Regions from separate parts of the Janthinobacterium sp. 1_2014MBL_MicDiv genome, predicted to be linked through region 2. Evidence: predicted binding sites of a transcription regulator. Region 2 holds the regulator's gene; each other region holds the start of a gene.
The links. Region 2 encodes LexA, which represses DNA repair genes until DNA is damaged. Its sites were predicted from a motif close to ACTGTATNNNNATACAGT; they were not measured.
Positions count from the first base shown of each region.

Region 1: YQ44_RS02195 (DNA topoisomerase IV subunit B) is a predicted target of LexA. The motif match lies at 2,648-2,665, and genes of this name have one in related genera.
Region 3: imuA (translesion DNA synthesis-associated protein ImuA) is a predicted target of LexA. The motif match lies at 2,436-2,453, and genes of this name have one in related genera.

Region 1 covers NZ_CP011319.1:505,242-509,431, forward strand. The annotation lists gene YQ44_RS02190 (molecular chaperone HscC) at 1-570, opposite strand, end outside; gene YQ44_RS02195 (DNA topoisomerase IV subunit B) at 571-2,568, opposite strand; gene kdpF (K(+)-transporting ATPase subunit F) at 3,032-3,121, shown strand; gene kdpA (potassium-transporting ATPase subunit KdpA) at 3,121-4,190, shown strand, end outside.
Region 2 covers NZ_CP011319.1:1,286,243-1,290,432, reverse strand. The annotation lists gene YQ44_RS05660 (zinc dependent phospholipase C family protein) at 1-2,002, opposite strand, end outside; gene lexA (transcriptional repressor LexA) at 2,253-2,888, shown strand; gene YQ44_RS05650 (cystathionine gamma-synthase family protein) at 2,974-4,190, opposite strand, start outside.
Region 3 covers NZ_CP011319.1:3,297,425-3,301,614, reverse strand. The annotation lists gene YQ44_RS14285 (error-prone DNA polymerase) at 1-250, opposite strand, end outside; gene YQ44_RS14280 (Y-family DNA polymerase) at 253-1,638, opposite strand; gene imuA (translesion DNA synthesis-associated protein ImuA) at 1,655-2,398, opposite strand; gene YQ44_RS14270 (TonB-dependent receptor) at 2,798-4,190, opposite strand, start outside.

The DNA of each region.
Region 1 (4,190 bases), 780 kb from region 2:
GGCGCGCACTTCCATCACGCCTTCAAACAGTTCCAGGATCGACACGTCGAAGGTGCCGCCGCCCAGGTCGAAGACGAGGAATTTGCTTTCCTGTTCCTTGTCGCGGATGCCGTAGGCCAGCGCGGCGGCCGTCGGTTCATTCAGCAGCCGCTCCACGCGCAGGCCTGCCAGCTGGCCTGCGATGCGCGTGGCCTTGCGCTGCGCATCGCTGAAATACGCGGGCACGGTGATGATGGCTTCCTCGACCTTGTGGCCGAGGAATGCCTCGGCATCTTCCTTCAGCGCGCGCAGCACCATCGACGACAGCTCTTCCGGACGGAAGTGCTGCGTGCCGAGGGTGATCTTCTTTTCGCTGCCCATGTAGCGCTTGAAGACGGCCGCCGTCAGCTGCGGGTGCGTCTGCAGGCGCTCGCGCGCGGCGCGCCCCACCAGCACGGTACCATCGTCGTCGATGCTGACGCACGACGGCGTCAGGTGGTCGCCCAGCGCATTCGGAATGATGGATGCCTTGCCGTCGCGCCAGATGGCGACCAGGCTGTTGGTGGTGCCGAGGTCGATGCCGATGATCATTTAGATATCCGCCTCCGCCTCATTGCCGTGTTCCTCGATCCAGGCGCGGCGGCCTGCCGCCTCGCCTTTGCCCATCAGCATGTTGAAGCGGGCGGCCGAGGCCATGTGGTCGATTTCGCCCAGGGTCACGGGCAGCAGGCGGCGCGTGTCCGGGTTCATCGTCGTTTCCCACAGCTGCTCGGCGTTCATCTCGCCCAGGCCCTTGAAGCGCGAGATCGACCAGGCGCCCTGTTTCACGCCTTCCTTGCGCAGCTTGTCCTCGATGGCGAGCAGTTCGCCATCGTCGAGCGCGTAGATTTTCTGGATCGGCTTCTTGCCGCGCGCGGGTGCGTCCACGCGGTACAGCGGCGGACGGGCGATGCAGATATGGCCCTTGTTGATCAGGGCGGGGAAGTGCTTGAAGAACAGGGTCAGCAGCAATACCTGGATGTGCGAGCCGTCCACGTCCGCGTCGGAGAGGATGCAGATCTTGCCGTAGCGCAGACCGGACAGGTCCGGGGAATCGCCCACGGTGTGCGGGTCGACGCCGATGGCGACTGCGATGTCGTGGATCTCGTTGTTGGCGAACAGGCGGTCGCGGTCCGTCTCCCACGAGTTCAGCACCTTGCCGCGCAGGGGCAGGATGGCCTGGAATTCCTTGTCGCGGCCCATCTTGGCCGAACCGCCCGCCGAGTCGCCCTCGACGAGGAACAGTTCATTGCGCGTGATGTCCGACGATTCGCAGTCGGTCAGCTTGCCCGGCAATACGGCCACGCCCGAGGATTTTTTCTTTTCCACTTTTTGCAGCGAGCGCTGGCGCGACTGTGCCTGCTTGATCACCAATTCCGCCAGCTTCTTGCCGTAGTCGACGTGCTGGTTCAGCCACAGTTCCAGCGGCGGCTTGGTGAAGGTCGAGACGAGGCGCACGGCGTCGCGCGAGTTCAGGCGTTCCTTGATCTGGCCCTGGAATTGCGGGTCCAGCACCTTCGCCGACAGCACGAAGGAAGCGCGCGCGAATACGTCTTCGGGCAGCAGCTTCACGCCTTTCGGCAGCAGCGAATGCATCTCGACGAAGTTCTTCACGGCGCCGAACAGGCCGTCGCGCAAGCCCGATTCGTGCGTGCCGCCATTCGAGGTGGGAATCAGGTTGACATACGACTCGCGCACGATGGCACCTTCTTCCGTCCACGCCACGACCCAGGCCGCGCCTTCGCCTTCGGCAAAGCCTTCCGAGTCCGGGCCCGCGTATTGCGCGCCCTCGAACAGGGGGATCAGCGTTTCGCCATTCGACACCTGCGCCAGCGATTCGGTCAGGTAGCCGCGCAAGCCTTCCGCGTACAGCCAGGTTTGCGTGTCGCCAGTTTTGGCGTTGGTCAGCGTGACCGTTACGCCCGGCAGCAGCACGGCTTTCGAGCGCAGCAGGCGTTGCAGCTCGGTTTGCGAGATGTTGGGCGAGTCAAAATACTTTGCATCGGGCCAGGCCGTCACGCGCGTGCCCGACTTCTTGCCGTCGCGCGGGGCGGGACGCGAATTCAATGGCTCGATCACGTCGCCGTTGGCAAACACCATGTGATGCAGGCCGTTGCCGTCGCTTTCCTTGCGCCAGACGGTGATTTCCAGGCGCGTCGACAGCGCATTGGTGACGGATACGCCGACGCCGTGCAGGCCGCCCGAAAACGCGTAGGCGCCGCCCGAGCCCTTGTCGAACTTGCCGCCCGCGTGCAGTCGCGTAAACACGATTTCCACCGTCGGCACGCCTTCTTCCGGATGCAGGCCGACGGGAATGCCGCGGCCATTGTCTTCGACGGTGATGCTGCCATCGGTGTTTTGCGTGACGGCGATATGCGTGCAGTGACCGCCCAGCGCCTCGTCGGAGGCATTGTCGATCACTTCCTGAATGATGTGCAGCGGATTTTCAGTGCGGGTGTACATCCCCGGGCGCTGCTTGACGGGTTCCAGTCCTTTCAGGACACGGATGGATGATTCGCTGTAGTCGGATGCTGGTTTTTTAGTGGCCATACGTGTTCAAGCTAAGTAAAGACAGTGGTTGGAACGCCAGGCCGGGGCACTGCGCGGCGCAGTGACAGCGGCGGCGATAACTGTATGAATATACAGTATATCCCATCCAGCGTCACTGGGGGAGGGCAGTGCGGCAGGCTAGGCGTCCTTGTGCGGACGCTCGCGCATTCTATCTTGATCGGCGAGCAATAGCGCTACTCCAAGGCAACAAGAGTGCGCCACAGCCGTGGTTTTGCGCCAATTGTGGCGGATTTTATGCGGTAAAGCCCCCGTTTTTACATCTTGTTTACAGCTGCCCGCCCAGTCTTTACGAATTTTTTAGACCCATTTGGCTAATCTGCTCACTATCAAAACAAACCTGAATGAGGGTGGGAATGGATATCGTGTATCTCGGCTTGATTGCCGTGTTTTTCGTCGTGGTGGCCGGCTTTGCCGTCGCCTGCGACAAATTAGGGAGCGTGAAATGAACGCGTTCTATGTGCTGGGCGCCTTCGTGTCGGCCGGCTTGCTCGTGTACCTGCTGGTGGCGCTGCTGAAGGCGGAGGAACTGTGATGACGACCCAATCAACACTATTACTGCTCGCTTTCCTCGTCGTGCTGCTGGCGGCCGCCTATCCGCTGGGATCGTACATGGCCAGGGTGGCCGGCGACGCGCCGCTGCGCGGCCTGGGCTGGCTGCAAAAGCTGGAAAACCTGCTGTACCGCTGGTCCGGCCTGCCCGCCGACAAGGCCATGGGCTGGAAAAGCTATGCCATCGCCCTGATCGTCTTCAATACCGTGGGCGCCGTGTTTGTGTATGGCCTGCAGCGCCTGCAGGGCTTTTTACCGCTGAACCCCCAGGGACTGGGCGCCGTCAGCCCGGATTCCTCGTTCAATACCACCGTCAGCTTTGTCGCCAATACCAACTGGCAGGGCTACGGCGGCGAACAGACCATGAGCTACCTGACCCAGATGCTGGGCCTGGCCTGCCAGAACTTTTTCTCGGCCGCCACGGGCATCGCCGTGATCTTTGCGCTGGTGCGCGGCTTCGCCTCGCGCTCGGGCAAGTCGATCGGCAATTTCTGGGTCGACCTGGTGCGCTCGACCCTGTACATCCTGCTGCCGCTCTCCTTGGCCCTGTCCGTCGTCTTCATGGGCGAAGGCATGATCCAGAATTTTTCCCCGTACAAGGAAGTGACCCTGCTCGACCAGGTGGCGTATGAGACGCCGAAAATGGCGGCCGACGGCCAGCCCGTGCTGGATGCGGCCGGCAAGCCCGTGATGGAAGCGCAAGTGGCAAAAACGCAAACGATCGCCATGGGCCCCGTCGCGTCGCAGGAGTCGATCAAGCTGCTGGGCACGAATGGCGGCGGCTTCTTCAATGCCAATTCCTCGCATCCGTATGAAAACCCCACCGTGCTGTCGAACTTCCTGCAGATGCTGGCCATCTTCCTGATTCCCGCCGGCCTGTGCTTCACCTTCGGCCGCATGGTGGGCGACATGCGCCAGGGCTGGGCCGTGCTGGCCGCCATGACCGTTATCTTCGTCGTCATGACGGCCGGCGTGATGAGCGCCGAGCAGCAAGCCAATCCCGCCCTGCAGGCGCTGGGCGTGGACCAGCAGGCCAGCAGCCTGCAATCGGG
Region 2 (4,190 bases):
CGATGCTGGCGATGGCGTCGGCGATGACGTTATCGGTCTGCGCAAACACGGAGCGCCCCGCTTCCGGCGCCGCCCCAGCGAGTTGCCCCAACGCCACCAAACCCGCCGTATCGAGCAGCGACAGCTTGGCCAGCACGACGGCGTTATAGGCCACCGCATATCGCTGCGGATCGAAGGCGCCATCCGTCACGCGCATCTCGGCGCGCACGCGCGCGGCAAGGTCGGGAATCATCAGCAGATTCTTGTCATTATGGCGCTCGGGGCGGCTGAAATAGTCGTTCAGGGCGGCATCGTCCATGTCCTTGCTGAACAGCGCCAGGATATCCTGCAATTCGCGCGGCAGCAGGCGGTCGAAGATTTCCGCCATCAGGCGGTCCTTGGCGCTGGCAATCTGCTCGTCGCGCCAGGCGCGGATCTCGGAAGGCGTCGGCAAGCCGAGCAGGTCCCCGGCAAACGCCAGGTCCTCGGCCAGCTTGAGCGCCCGGTCCACCGCCCAGACCACATTCCTGGCGCCGTCGCGCAGCTCGCACCCGGACAGCTCCTGCGCCACACCGAGAATACTCATGTGATAGCAATCGAACCAGCGCGACAACGGCTCGGTCGCGCTGGCCGCCCGGTCCGTGGAATTGAGCAATGACTGGCTCGTCGCCTTCACATATTCGCGCATGGCAACATCGACATCATTGCGCCAGCCCATCAGCGGCCCCTTGATCGGCGACGTGTTCTGCCCCATGCGCTGGCTGAAATCAATGGCGGCATTGCTGACGATCTGCACCAGCTTTTGCGATGCCACCGCAGCATCGCGCACGGCGATGCTGGCCTGCAACAGCTGCTGCCGCTTGGCCGCCAGCTTGCCATTGAGCGAGCCCAGGGCCGCATTGACCGAGCCATTGATGGAGTCGATTACATCGTTTGCCTTTTGACATGCATGATAGCCGAACGGATCCTGCCATTTTTTCGGGCAACTTGCCTTGCGGCGCAACTCGCTTTCCTTGCTGGAAATCTGCAGGTGCAGCTGGAGTATCTCCTGCTCGACACTGAATACCGTCTGCGTGGCCGTCTTCACGCCGCTGAACAAGGCATCGTCAAGATGCTGCGTGGCATTAACCAGATCGTTTGCCAGGGACTGGATGCGGTCCTCGCCCGCCTGCACCTTGGGGATGATGACATTGGCCTTGTCGATGATCTTTTGCGCGTCGTTCGACGACAGCGCCACGCCCCAGTTCGACGCAAACAGCCGCACGACCGCGACGTCGAGCTGGTTCCACGCAGGATTGGCCACCATCGCGTCGATGGATTTGCGGTAGGCATGGTAGGCCGCCAAATGCCGTCCATACTTGCCGCGGCTGTATTGCTCCTGCACCGTATCGTTGAGCACCAGCGTGTCGCGCACAAACGTGCCGAATGCATCGCTGGGCTTGATCAAGGCGCGCACGGCGCCAAGCTGCCTGCCCGTGTGGTCGCGCAACGGCGGCGTCAGCCTCCCGATAAAGCCCTCGAGCGCAATATGCCGCTGCTCCACCAGCGTTTCATCGGCCAGGTCAAAGATGTCTCCCGCATACTGATTGACATACGTATGGGCGAACATGTCGGCCGAGGCATGCCCCAGGTAGCCATAGGCGTATGCCGTGCCCGCGGCGTTACCCCTGGCGCTGTTGAGCAGGAAACGCAGCCAGTCGTTGGTCTTCCAGCCGTCTTCGATGCCGGGATGGACGATGGTTTGCCCGACGAGAATATCCGGCGCCGAGTCGGGACCTATATTCCCCAGCAAGAACTCCGTCTGGTTCGCCAGGATGGCGCTGCGCACATGCGCGGGCACTTCGAGGGTGACGGGCTTTCCCTGCAATACAATAGTGATCTTGCCATCGTCCGCCAGATCGTTGATGACCTGCTGCCCCACCCAGACATGCGTGCCCAGGGTAAAGGCGCACGCATTCCCGGCAAACAAGATGCCCAGCAAGCCAGCCAGCAAGGTGAAACGCTTACCACATCGGTCGATCATGGAATCCTTTTATAGTTTTACGGATGAAGAGAGGCACACATGGCCCGGATGCCACATTGCCAAAAAAATATCATGCGCATACTAGCAGAGAAAATTGCAAATTGGCAATAAATTGAAGTGATCGCGCCAGGAACAAGCCGATCGGTGAATTATTTTGCGAAATGGTGAAATTGGGCTTGCATAGTCGGCGATACTGTACAAAAATACAGACTGTTCATATAGACAGCATTTTAGTATGCACCCACCGCTCATGATCAAGCTGACAGCACGACAAGAACAAATCCTGAACCTGATCAAGGACGCGATTGAAAATACGGGCTTTCCTCCCACCCGCGCCGAGATTGCCAATGAATTGGGTTTTAAATCGGCCAATGCGGCCGAAGAGCATTTGCAGGCCCTGGCCCGCAAGGGCGCGATCGAGATTTCGCCAGGCACGTCGCGCGGCATCCGCCTGATCGGCGCGGCGGCCGAAACGCTGCCATCGAAGGTGCCGGCAGCGCTGCTGATGTCGCTACCGCTGATCGGCCGCGTGGCGGCCGGTTCGCCCATCCTGGCGCAGGAAAACCTGGAAGCGAGCTACAACGTCGACCCGGCCCTGTTCTCGGCCAAGCCCGACTTCCTGCTGAAGGTGCGCGGCTGGTCCATGCGCGACGCCGGCATCATGGATGGCGACTTGTTGGCAGTCAAGAAGGTCGACAGCGCCAAGAATGGCCAGATCGTCGTCGCCCGCATCGGCGACGAAGTCACCGTCAAGCGCTACAAGAAGACGGGCTCCGTCATCGAACTGCTGCCGGAAAACCCCGATTTCAAGGTCATTACCGTGTCGCCGGAAGACGAATTCGCCCTGGAAGGGCTGGCAGTTGGCTTGATGCGCAGCTGGCATTGATTTTTCCTGGCAGCTGTCGCACGTAAAACGCAAAAAGGGCCGCAACAGTCATGCTGTTGCGGCCCTTTTTTATCGCCCGGGCGTTTTATGCCTCCAGCGCATTACGGAAATCCTCGAGCAGGTCCGCCTCGTCCTCGATGCCGACGGAGACGCGGATCAGCGATTCGGCGATGCCCATGCTGGCGCGGCGCTCGGCGCCCATCTCGTAAAAGATCGTGTGGGCAACGGGAATGACGAGGGTGCGCGTGTCACCGAGGTTGCTGGCCGGGATAGCCAGGTTCAGGCGATTGAGGAAATCGAAGCAGTCGATGCCGTCTTTCAACTCAAAGCTGAACAGGGAGCCATAGCTGCGGAACAAGTCCGTTGCCAGCGCGTGCTGCGGATGCGAGGCCAAGCCCGGATAATGCACGGCAGCCACGCGTGGATCCGCCTGCAGCATGGTCGCCAGCGCCAGGGCGTTGGAGCAGGTACGGTCCATGCGCAGGGCCATGGTTTCCGCGCCGACGGCGATATGGTGCGCCGCTTCCGGTCCCAGCGAGGCGCCGAAGTCGCGCAAGGCCTTGGCGCGGATTTGCGCGATGCCCCACTGGGCCGGCGCCGCCTTTTTATAATTGTCAAGGATGTTCGGATATTGCGTCCAGTCGAACACGCCCGTGTCCGTCAAGCTGCCGCCCAGTGCATTGCCGTGGCCGCCGATGGACTTGGTCAGCGCATTGACCGCCAGGCCGGCGCCCACGGCTTTCGGGCGGAACAAATACGGCGTCGTCATGGTGTTGTCGACGATATACAGGATGCCTTTTTCGCGGCACAACTCGCCGATCTTCGCCAGGTCGGCGATCTGCGTGCGCGGATTGGCGATGGTTTCGACAAACACGATGCGCGTGGCCGGCGTGATGGCGGCCGCCACGTTGGCCACATCGGTGGCGTCGACGAACGACACGGCCATGCCCTGCCCCGTCACCGTCTGCCACAGGCTGTTGGTGTTACCGAATAGAAAGGCCGACGACACGACGTGGTCGCCCGCGCGCAGCAGCGCCTGCACGACGGCGCCGATGGCGCCCATGCCGGTGGCGAAGCACAGCGTGGCCACGCCGTCCTCCATCTTGTTGACCTTGTCTTCCAGCGCGGAAACGGTCGGATTGCCCTGGCGGCCGTAGCGGAAGCCGGGCTCCTTGCCCTGGAACACGGAAGCGAGCTGGCGCGCATCGCCGTAGCCGAACGCGACGGACGTGTGCACGGGCTTGTGCAGCGAACCGTGCTCGATGCCCTTGCGACGGTCGTTATGCAGGATGGTGGTGGTAA
Region 3 (4,190 bases), 2.0 Mb from region 2:
TGCCGTCCTCCGGTGTCACCCTCATCTGGCTGCCAATGATGAGGTGGATGTTCCACTCCCTCGCCGCCACATGCGCCTTGACCACGCCGGCCAGGGAACATTCGTCAGCCATGGTGATGGCCTGGTATCCCAGCTGAGCCGCGCGTGCCACCAGCTGGTCGGGCGGAGAGGCGCCGTGCAGAAAGGAGTAATGGCTCATGCACTGCAGCTCGGCATAGTCTGGCAGCGTGGAAACTGGCGGCTGATCCATGATCAGCCGAACATCCCGTGCAGGTACCAGCGGCCGTCCACGACACGCTCCAGGTAAATCCAGTAGCAGGTTGCATCGCTTCCTTGAGCGATGTAATAGTCGCGGGCTGCGATTTGATCGTTCCACCAGCCGGCCTCAATGCGTTCCGGCCCCTTGATCATTTTGAGGGGGGAACCATAGAAGGGACGCTCGCCGCGCAGCAGCAGCGGGATAGGTTTAGGTAGCAGCCAGAACGGGCGCTCAAAAGCCTCATCCTTGGTGTTGGCCGCCTTGTGTTTCCCTGTGGCGGCAGCCCAGGCATTGCTTTCCTCCGGCCGATGGTCGTGATGCTCGACAGGGGAGAGGACGTTGTCACTGCCAAGACGGGCACTGAGTAATTCCAGCAGGCGCTTGTAGTCGGCGGGATTGCCGCCAGGCTCGGGAAACAGGTCTTGTGTCGGCGGCGCCATCGCGGTGAGCAGGCGCGCTTCCAGGCGCAGGGCGATGACCGGGGCAACCAGTTCCGTGCGCGCCAGGCGTTCTTTCAGCAACCGTATCAGGTGCGCCTCGCGCCAGGTCGGCTCCGCCAATCCGATCTCGATTGGCGTAGGCGGGATCGCAGTCTTGCCGCGTTCGTGCTCTAGCAGCAGAACAAAAACGCTCACAGCCTGCTGGCGTGCGACCAGCCAGCCGACAAATTGTTGTAGCAGGCCAGTCGCGCCGTCCAGCAGGGCATCGGCGTGGTCGATCCGGTCAAAGGTTTCGATGTGGGCCGAGAAGGTCTCGGGGATGGCGATCCATCCAAACAGTTCAGGAGCGAGCCCATAGGCGCGGTCGAGCTCATCGAGCACCTGCTTGTTCATCCTGCGCTGGATGCCGGGGCGGGGCAGGCGCCGTAGCGCCGCCAGATGATCTGCACCAATGTCTGTTAGCCATTCCAGGTGGTTCGCCGTGCTGGGCAGATAGGCGCAGGGCATGCGGTCGAGCTGGCGCTCCAGTGAACGCATGTGCACCGTGCGCCGCAGAATGATCTGGCGTTTGGCCGGTTGCCAGCGCGACAGCAGCCAGGCCCCCATGGCCGTTGGTGCCGTGCCGAGCTGCGCCGTCACCCCAAGCGCTTGCAGGGCAGCGCGAATACGCCGGCTGATGGCGGTTCGCCCGTTAAATAGGCGCAAGCTGGCGGTCACGTCCAGCAGCAGGCAGAAGTCGCCCGCATGCGCCACTTCCGGGGTGAACTGGAGGAGGGCGAGTGCGATGGCATTGCTGGTGATCAATTCACGCTCAAGATTGCGTTCCAGGATGACGGTATCCGGTGAGACGGCCGCCACGCCGCCAGGGCGCATGCCGACACGTACCCCTTCGGCATAGGCTTGTTGCGAGACCGTGAGTATGCGGCCCTTCTCGATCACCGCATACGGCCCCGGTTCACACCAGCGCGGCCTGAGGCATTCGAGAGGCAACAGTGGGAGGTGTACGCTGAACCAGAACCGCATTTTGATCGTCCAAAAATCGTTGACGTGCCGGCATGTCAGCCAACGGGATAAAGAGTGGCGCCTCATGATGTGGGCCACGCCGTTTAATGATGTGAGTGGAAATGCCACCGGCGGCGGGGCGTAACGCCAGGCGCAATGGCGCCGGTGAGGCATCGGCCGCTGCGCTCATCGGCCGGACCAGCCAGAAGAACGTTTCGGTTGTCTGCGCCGCCAGATTGAGGCGCCGCAGTGCTTCGTCGCGCATATTGCTTTGCCATAACAGCACCGCACCGCAACTGCCGTTGCGCAGGATCTGCTCGGTGGACCAGAGAGCATCGGCGGTGCTGGGGGCGCGTATCCAGAGCAGGTTCGGGCAGCTCAGGTCCATGAATTTGCAGGCGGCGGAGTTGGGCAAGTACGGCGGCTGCACCAGGGCGATCCGGCGATGTTGCGACAGTTGTGCCAGCACTGGCCGCAACAAGTGCATTTCCCCGATACCCGCTTGCTGAACTAGTAACTCCGTGAAGGTCGATAGCGGCCAACCGTTGCCAGGAAGCTCACCATCCAAGATGCTGTGACCGGTAGTAACCGTACTGGTTGTGCCTCGGCTCAGTTCACTTGCCCGCCAGACGTCACGCAATAGGGCGCTATTGGCCAGTGTGGCAGAGCTGGTACGTTGAAGGGAAGGTGAAAGCATGGCGTCTGGCGAGAGGTTGTTGATTATTCTCAAAACTACTGTATATAAACACAGTATATGCTGAGGACGTCAAAAACTGCAAGGTCCATGAATTTCTTGCGTTGTCAAAATTGTAGAGTTCGGATGGTGGGACGAAACTAGTATTGTTGAGCAACTCGGCATGGCCAGGTTACACAGCGCCGATCCTCCGCGGCTCGTACGAAGCGCTTGGTGAGCTGGATGGGCGGGCGTGCCGTAGCGGCTGGCGAGGTCGAATGTGTCCAGCCCCATGAGATTGCCGCCACGGTGTGTGATCATGTCGCCGAAAATGTCGCTGCACAATATAGCCAAGAGGAGGGTGCCCGCTGGAGTTCCGGCGCGACGCGTTCCATGCCGAGCGATGCTTGGCCGCGCCGTGCCTTAAAAATCCACGGCGGCCGACAGTTGCAGCGTGCGTGGCGCCGACTGCGAAATGGTGCCGTACGAGGCCACGCCGGCCCAGTAATGACGGTCGAGCACGTTCATCACGCCGCCGCGCAAGATCGTCGCCTTGCCAGCGATGGCTGTGCGGTAGCGTAGGCCCAGGTCCACCTTGGTCCAGGATGGCACCGATTGCAAGTTCGCCTGGTCGACAAATTGTTTGCTGGTGTAGCTGATGGCGCCCGTGGCCGTCAGGCCAGGCCAGTATGGCAAATCCCACTCGCCGCCCAGGTTGGCCATGGACGTGGGCACGCCGACGGGGCGTTTGCCCATGGTGGCGGCGTTGTTGGTCTTCACCAGGCGCCCGTCGAGCAAGGTGATGCCGGCCAGCAGGCGCACGGTCTTGCTGGCGGCACCGGACAGGTTCAGTTCCAGGCCGCGGTTACGCTGTTCGCTGTCCATGCTGTACACCTTGCCATACAGCTGGCCGCTGGGTTTGCTGACCTGGAACACGGCGAGGGTCGCCAACACCACGCCAAGGTCGGCCTTGGTGCCTACTTCATATTGCTTGCTCTTGTAGGGCGCGAAAACCTGGCCCGCGTTGTCGGCGATGTTCGGCGCGATATCGCCCTTGCTCAAGCCCTCGATATAGTTCGCGTACAGCGATACATTGCGCAGCGGTTTGACGACGATGCCTGCCAGCGGCGTCAATGCCCCCTGCTTGTAGTGGGCGGTGAGCGCGCCTGTGGTGGCGTGGTAGTTTTTCGATTCGACCAGCTGGCGGCGAACGCCCAGGGTCAGCTGTACGCGCTGGTCCAGCATGTCCAGGGTGTCGGCCACGGCCAGGCTGGAAAGCGTGGAGGCGGACAGTTTCGGCGCGCGGGCCGGCGCGGCAATGCCGGGATCGGGCACAGCCACGGGATGGTAGATGTTCGAAGAAATAAGTTTGCCGGAATTGCTCACGCTGCCAAATTCGTCCTGGTAGACATTGCCCATCACGACCAGTGCATGCTCGATGCCGCCCGTGCGAAAGCGCGCACGCAGGCCCGTGTCGGCGCTGGCGCGGCGTACGCGGAATTTCCAGTTCATGGGCGTGACCGTCATGTCGCCCGCCGCGCTGGTGATGGTCGGCGTCTGGTCCGAATAGCGCGACACGTCGGAGCGCGTGCCGCCCGCGTCAGCAAACACCGTGACGCTGTCGTTTAGGTCGTATTCGATCTTGCCCAGGGTGGCCAGGTCGTTGGACTTCCACCAGCCCCAGGACTGGGCGATGTTGCGCCGGCCATCGGGCGCCTCTGGCACGGGCAGGCGCGCGGCGACGAGGAAGGGGCGCGTGGGCGCGTCGATCCACTGGTATTGCTCGATCAGGTCGAACGAGGCGCGCAGGCGCTGG